One region of the Geobacillus sp. CX412 genome, then DNA from elsewhere that is predicted to be linked to it. Evidence: a T-box and tRNA genes for the amino acid it is inferred to sense, from the RefSeq annotation. Region 1 holds a T-box; the other holds one or more tRNA genes.

What was found. The T-box of region 1 lies ahead of leuS (leucine--tRNA ligase). A T-box ahead of a tRNA ligase gene usually reads a tRNA of that ligase, here a tRNA-Leu.
Region 2: it encodes a tRNA-Leu, which carries the amino acid that the T-box ahead of leuS (leucine--tRNA ligase) is inferred to sense. The anticodon was not compared.

The regions. Positions count from the first base shown of each region.
Region 1 is NZ_CP103461.1:573,720-577,121, forward strand. It holds gene NXM86_RS03000 (hypothetical protein) at 1-82, shown strand, start outside; gene NXM86_RS03005 (MDR family MFS transporter) at 182-1,375, shown strand; T-box leader at 1,582-1,814, shown strand; gene leuS (leucine--tRNA ligase) at 1,887-3,402, shown strand, end outside.
Region 2 is NZ_CP103461.1:3,373,688-3,377,089, forward strand. It holds rRNA gene NXM86_RS17640 (16S ribosomal RNA) at 1-878, opposite strand, end outside; tRNA gene NXM86_RS17645 (tRNA-Ala) at 998-1,070, opposite strand; tRNA gene NXM86_RS17650 (tRNA-Pro) at 1,083-1,156, opposite strand; tRNA gene NXM86_RS17655 (tRNA-Arg) at 1,160-1,236, opposite strand; tRNA gene NXM86_RS17660 (tRNA-Leu) at 1,240-1,325, opposite strand; tRNA gene NXM86_RS17665 (tRNA-Gly) at 1,332-1,406, opposite strand; tRNA gene NXM86_RS17670 (tRNA-Leu) at 1,430-1,514, opposite strand; tRNA gene NXM86_RS17675 (tRNA-Lys) at 1,525-1,597, opposite strand; tRNA gene NXM86_RS17680 (tRNA-Val) at 1,639-1,714, opposite strand; rRNA gene rrf (5S ribosomal RNA) at 1,725-1,841, opposite strand; rRNA gene NXM86_RS17690 (23S ribosomal RNA) at 2,089-3,402, opposite strand, start outside.

The DNA.
Region 1 (3,402 bases):
TGATCCGGTGAAACAAGCGAAAAAAGCGTATGAACAAACAGGCGGGCAGCCGCAAAAATCGAAACAGCACGTCGAAGAGTGAAAAAGCTTGTCGACAAAGTCGACAAGCTTTTTTATTGCCTTTTTTCATCCATCTACATACAATTTACTTTGTTACTCAAATATTGAAGGAGGATTACATATGCCCCGTGCGCTTTGGATATTAATGATCGGCATGGCCATCAACGTGACAGGGGCTTCTTTTTTATGGCCGATGAATACGATTTACGTTCATGAGCAGCTTGGCAAATCACTCTCTGTCGCTGGAATGGTGCTCATGCTCAATTCCGGAGCAAGCGTGGTTGGAAACTTAGCCGGAGGGCTATTGTTTGATAAAATTGGCGGTTTTAAGTCGATGGTGATCGGAATTGTCGCGACGATGTCCGCGCTTGTTGGCCTTGTTTTCTTTCATGGCTGGCCGCATTACGCCATCTTTTTAACGATCATCGGGATGGGAAGCGGGATTGTATTTCCAGTAGCGGCTGCGTATGCGGGAGCAATTTGGCCAGAGGGCGGAAGACGGGCATTTAACGGGCTTTATGTCGCGCAAAATATTGGCGTGGCAGTTGGTTCGGCGCTTGGCGGCGTAGTCGCATCGTATTCGTTTACGCTTATTTTCCTTGCCAATTTATTGCTATACGCCGTCTTTTGCTTGCTTATCGTGTTTGGATTGCGTCATGTCCGCGCTGTCAAAGCGGCAAAATCAAAGGAGGCGGAAGCAGTGAAAGGAGAGGCGCGGGCCAATTGGTACGCGCTAGTGACGCTTTGTATCGGTTATTTTTTATGCTGGATCAGCTATGTGCAATGGCCGACGACGATTGCTGCTTATACGCAGACACTTCATATTCCGCTGCGGCAATATAGTCTCCTTTGGACAATCAACGGCGCGCTGATTGTATTGGTGCAGCCGCTCTTGTCTGTCGTGATCCGGCGATGGATGCCTTATATCAAGAAGCAAATGCTGGTCGGGTTTGCGATTTTTGTCGTTTCGTTTGCTTTATTGCTAGAAGCAGATTCATTCGTGGAATTTGCCGTTGCGATGGTCGTCTTGACGATGGCGGAGATGATCGTCTGGCCGGCGATTCCAACGGTGGCAAGCGAGCTCGCTCCTGCAGGGAAAGAAGGGTTTTACCAAGGATTTGTCAACAGCACGGCTACCGCAGGGCGGATGGTCGGTCCGGTGCTTGGCGGGTTGATCGCTGATTACGCTGGCATGAAACCACTGTTTGCCGCGCTTGTTTTCTTTTCCGCACTTTCGCTTGTCACGACGTTCTTCTATGACCGGAACTTGCCAAAGAAGCAAAGCAAAGGGAAACAAACGCTTACAGTAGGGTAGACATGTTCTCTGCTTCATTTTTTATCTGAAAAAATATGGAGGTTGACAATCCTCATCGAAAACGGCATATATGAGCTGAATCCGCGGGAAATGTGGCATAGAATAGATGAATAACACAAGCGACGCGCGGATATTGACAATCTCTATTTTCCCTACTTGCAATAAAACGACAAATTTTTTAAAATATTATACACGAACAATATCGGTAAATAACGGTGAAAAGGAGTAGTAGTGAACAAAACGGACTGCAGAGAGTTGACGGCTGGTGCGAGTCAACCGAAGTTTGTTCACGAACTCGCCTTGGAGTTGCGAACATGAGCGGCTGTGTGGTTGCCTCGTAATGTTCGCCGTGAATCTGCGTTAACGATATTGAGTGAGCATGCGCTGATGCATGCTAAGAAGGGTGGTACCGCGGGAATTTTCACCTCTCGTCCCTTTTGGGATGGGGGGTTTTTTCATACGTATTTTCGTTAACAATGATGGATATGAAAAAAGAATAGGAGGAAAGACAATGAGCTTTAATCATCGGGAAATCGAAAAAAAATGGCAAGAATACTGGGAAAAAAATAAAACGTTTAAAACGGTCGATGACGATGACAAACCGAAATTTTATGTGCTAGATATGTTCCCGTATCCTTCGGGAGCTGGGCTTCACGTCGGACACCCGGAAGGCTACACAGCGACGGATATTTTAGCACGAATGAAGCGAATGCAAGGATATAACGTGCTTCATCCGATGGGATGGGACGCTTTCGGATTGCCTGCTGAGCAATACGCTCTTGATACTGGAAATGACCCTGCGGAATTTACGGAGAAAAACATTAATACATTCCGCCGCCAAATTAAATCGTTAGGATTTTCGTACGACTGGGACCGAGAAATTAATACGACCGATCCGAATTACTATAAATGGACACAATGGATTTTCTTAAAGATGTATGAAAAAGGATTAGCTTATATGGATGAAGTTCCGGTCAACTGGTGCCCGGCGCTAGGAACGGTGCTGGCAAATGAAGAAGTAATTGACGGAAAAAGCGAACGCGGCGGCCATCCAGTCATCCGCAAACCGATGAAACAGTGGCTGCTTCGCATTACAGCGTATGCGGATCGCCTTTTGGAAGACTTAGAAGAGCTAGATTGGCCGGAAAGCGTTAAAGAAATGCAGCGAAACTGGATTGGGCGCTCAGAAGGGGCAGAAATTCGTTTTGAAGTTGATGGCCATGATGAAACGTTCACTGTCTTTACAACTCGCCCAGATACGCTGTTTGGCGCAACATATACCGTGTTGGCGCCTGAACATCCTCTTGTCGAAAAAATTACAACTCCGGAACAAAAAGCGGCAGTAGAGGCATATTTAGATACAATTAAAAGCAAAAGCGACCTTGAGCGTACGGATTTGGCGAAAGAAAAAACAGGAGTATTCACCGGTGCATACGCGATTCATCCGGTCACTGGCGAGAAGCTGCCAATTTGGATTGCTGATTATGTGTTAATGAGCTACGGTACGGGCGCGATTATGGCCGTGCCAGCACACGATGAGCGCGACTATGAATTTGCGAAAAAATTTAATTTGCCAATCAAAGAAGTGGTCGCCGGCGGCGATATTGCGAAAGAAGCGTATACGGGCGACGGAGAACATATTAACTCCGATTTCTTAAACGGTCTCAACAAAGAAGAAGCGATCAAGAAAATGATTGAATGGCTAGAAGCCAATGGAAAAGGGCAAAAGAAAGTCACATACCGCCTCCGCGACTGGTTGTTCAGCCGTCAGCGCTACTGGGGCGAACCGATCCCGATCATCCACTGGGAAGACGGTACCATGACGCCGGTGCCGGAAGAAGAACTTCCGTTAAAGCTTCCAAAAACGGATCAAATTAAACCGTCGGGTACAGGAGAATCGCCGCTTGCGAACATCGAAGAATGGGTGAATGTCGTCGATCCGAAAACAGGAAAAAAAGGACGCCGTGAAACGAATACGATGCCGCAATGGGCAGGAAGCTGCTGGTATTATTTGCGCTATATTGACC
Region 2 (3,402 bases), 640 kb from region 1:
CGCGTTAGCTACAGCACTAAAGGGAAAACCCCTCTAACACTTAGCACTCATCGTTTACGGCGTGGACTACCAGGGTATCTAATCCTGTTTGCTCCCCACGCTTTCGCGCCTCAGCGTCAGTTACAGACCAGAGAGCCGCCTTCGCCACTGGTGTTCCTCCACATCTCTACGCATTTCACCGCTACACGTGGAATTCCGCTCTCCTCTTCTGCACTCAAGTCCCCCAGTTTCCAATGACCCTCCACGGTTGAGCCGTGGGCTTTCACATCAGACTTAAGGGACCGCCTGCGCGCGCTTTACGCCCAATAATTCCGGACAACGCTCGCCCCCTACGTATTACCGCGGCTGCTGGCACGTAGTTAGCCGGGGCTTTCTCGTTAGGTACCGTCACCGTACCGCCCTATTCGAACGGTACTTCTTCTTCCCTAACAACAGAGCTTTACGATCCGAAGACCTTCTTCGCTCACGCGGCGTCGCTCCGTCAGACTTTCGTCCATTGCGGAAGATTCCCTACTGCTGCCTCCCGTAGGAGTCTGGGCCGTGTCTCAGTCCCAGTGTGGCCGGTCACCCTCTCAGGCCGGCTACGCATCGTCGCCTTGGTGAGCCGTTACCTCACCAACTAGCTAATGCGCCGCGGGCCCATCCGTAAGTGGTAGCAAAAGCCACCTTTCAACCAAAGACCATGCGGTCTTCGGTGTTATCCGGTATTAGCCCCGGTTTCCCGGAGTTATCCCGGTCTTACGGGCAGGTTACCCACGTGTTACTCACCCGTCCGCCGCTAACCGAACAGAAGCAAGCTCCCGCTCGGTCCGCTCGACTTGCATGTATTAGGCACGCCGCCAGCGTTCGTCCTGAGCCAGGATCAAACTCTCCAAAAAGAAAGTTGATTGGCTTATTTAATTCGTCACTGACACCGAAGGTGTCAAGTCGCCTTCGCTTTTCGTTGTGGACGCTTCGTTTTGTTCAGTTTTCAAAGAACATTAAATTTTTGAATAAGTGGAGCCTATCGGGATCGAACCGATGACCTCCTGCGTGCAAAGCAGGCGCTCTCCCAGCTGAGCTAAGGCCCCATATTTTCTAAATCGGGAAGACAGGATTCGAACCTGCGACCCCATGGTCCCAAACCATGTGCTCTACCAAGCTGAGCTACTTCCCGTAATGGCGCGCTCGAGAGGATTCGAACCCCTAACCTTCTGATCCGTAGTCAGATGCTCTATCCAATTGAGCTACGAGCGCATATGCCGAGGGCCGGACTCGAACCGGCACGGTAGTTACCTACCCCAGGATTTTAAGTCCTGTGCGTCTGCCAATTCCGCCACCCCGGCGATTAATGGAGCGGAAGACGGGACTCGAACCCGCGACCCCCACCTTGGCAAGGTGGTGTTCTACCACTGAACTACTTCCGCATCTTCAATATAGAGTTATAGAGTGCGGGTGAAGGGACTTGAACCCCCACGCCCGTAAAGGGCACTAGACCCTGAATCTAGCGCGTCTGCCAATTCCGCCACACCCGCGGTCAAAGAGTGAGCCATGGAGGATTCGAACCTCCGACCCTCTGATTAAAAGTCAGATGCTCTACCTACTGAGCTAATGGCTCATCATTCGAGAAAAGCAACTGATTCTATTTGTAATAAGTAATGGTGGAGGATGACGGGATCGAACCGCCGACCCCTTGCTTGTAAGGCAAGTGCTCTCCCAGCTGAGCTAATCCTCCATAATAAACTGCCTAGCAACGACCTACTCTTGCAGGGGCGCTGGCCCCAACTACCATCGGCGCTGGAGAGCTTAACTTCCGTGTTCGGGATGGGAACGGGTGTTTCCTCTCCGCTATTGTCACTAGGCAAGTAATGGACAAGTTCCATTATAGTTCAATCATTGACATTGTCAAGGGAAATTTCATTCCCTCAAAACTAGATAACCGTCCGTTTGGAAGAAGCCGTCTTGCATAGGCGGCCTATGCTTTTCCGTTGTCTAGCTCCGGTGCCTAGCTCTCTTGCGCCAAATAACCTTCTCCCTTGAGGTGCAAGCACCTCTACGGGCGAAGAACATTTTTCTTTTGGCGCTAAGCGCTCGCCTCCACTTTTCCGCTTGGTTAAGTCCTCGATCGATTAGTATCCGTCAGCTCCACGTGTCGCCACGCTTCCACCTCGGACCTATCGACCTCGTCATCTTCGAGGGATCTTACTCGCTTGACGCGATGGGAAATCTCATCTTGAGGGGGGCTTCACGCTTAGATGCTTTCAGCGCTTATCCCTTCCGCACATAGCTACCCAGCGGTGCCCCTGGCGGGACAACTGGTACACCAGCGGTGCGTCCATCCCGGTCCTCTCGTACTAAGGACAGCTCCTCTCAAATTTCCTGCGCCCGCGACGGATAGGGACCGAACTGTCTCACGACGTTCTGAACCCAGCTCGCGTACCGCTTTAATGGGCGAACAGCCCAACCCTTGGGACCGACTACAGCCCCAGGATGCGATGAGCCGACATCGAGGTGCCAAACCTCCCCGTCGATGTGGACTCTTGGGGGAGATCAGCCTGTTATCCCCGGGGTAGCTTTTATCCGTTGAGCGATGGCCCTTCCATACGGAACCACCGGATCACTAAGCCCGACTTTCGTCCCTGCTCGACCTGTCCGTCTCGCAGTCAAGCTCCCTTGTGCCTTTGCACTCTACGAATGATTTCCAACCATTCTGAGGGAACCTTTGGGCGCCTCCGTTACCTTTTGGGAGGCGACCGCCCCAGTCAAACTGCCCACCTGACACTGTCTCCCACCCCGATAAGGGGTGCGGGTTAGAATTTCAATACCGCCAGGGTGGTATCCCACCGGCGCCTCCACCGAAGCTGGCGCTCCGGCTTCTCAGGCTCCCACCTATCCTGTACAAGCGATACCAAAATTCCATATCAGGCTGCAGTAAAGCTCCACGGGGTCTTTCCGTCCTGTCGCGGGTAACCTGCATCTTCACAGGTAGTATGATTTCACCGGGTCTCTCGTTGAGACAGTGCCCAAGTCGTTACACCTTTCGTGCGGGTCGGAACTTACCCGACAAGGAATTTCGCTACCTTAGGACCGTTATAGTTACGGCCGCCGTTTACTGGGCTTCGGTTCGCACCTTCAGCCTTGCGGCTTAAGCGCTCCCCTTAACCTTCCAGCACCGGGCAGGTGTCAGCCCCTATACTTCGCCTTTCGGCTTCGCAGAGACCTGTGTTTTTGGTAAACAGTCGCTTGGGCCTTTTCACTGCGGCTCTCTCGGGCTCATCACCCAAGAGAGCACCCCTTCTCCCGAAGTTACGGGGTCATTTTGCCGAGTTCCTTAACGAGAGTTCTCCCGCGCACCTTAGGATTCTCTCCTCGCCTACCTGTGTCGGTTTGCGGTACGGGCACCTCTCACCTCGCTAGAGGCTT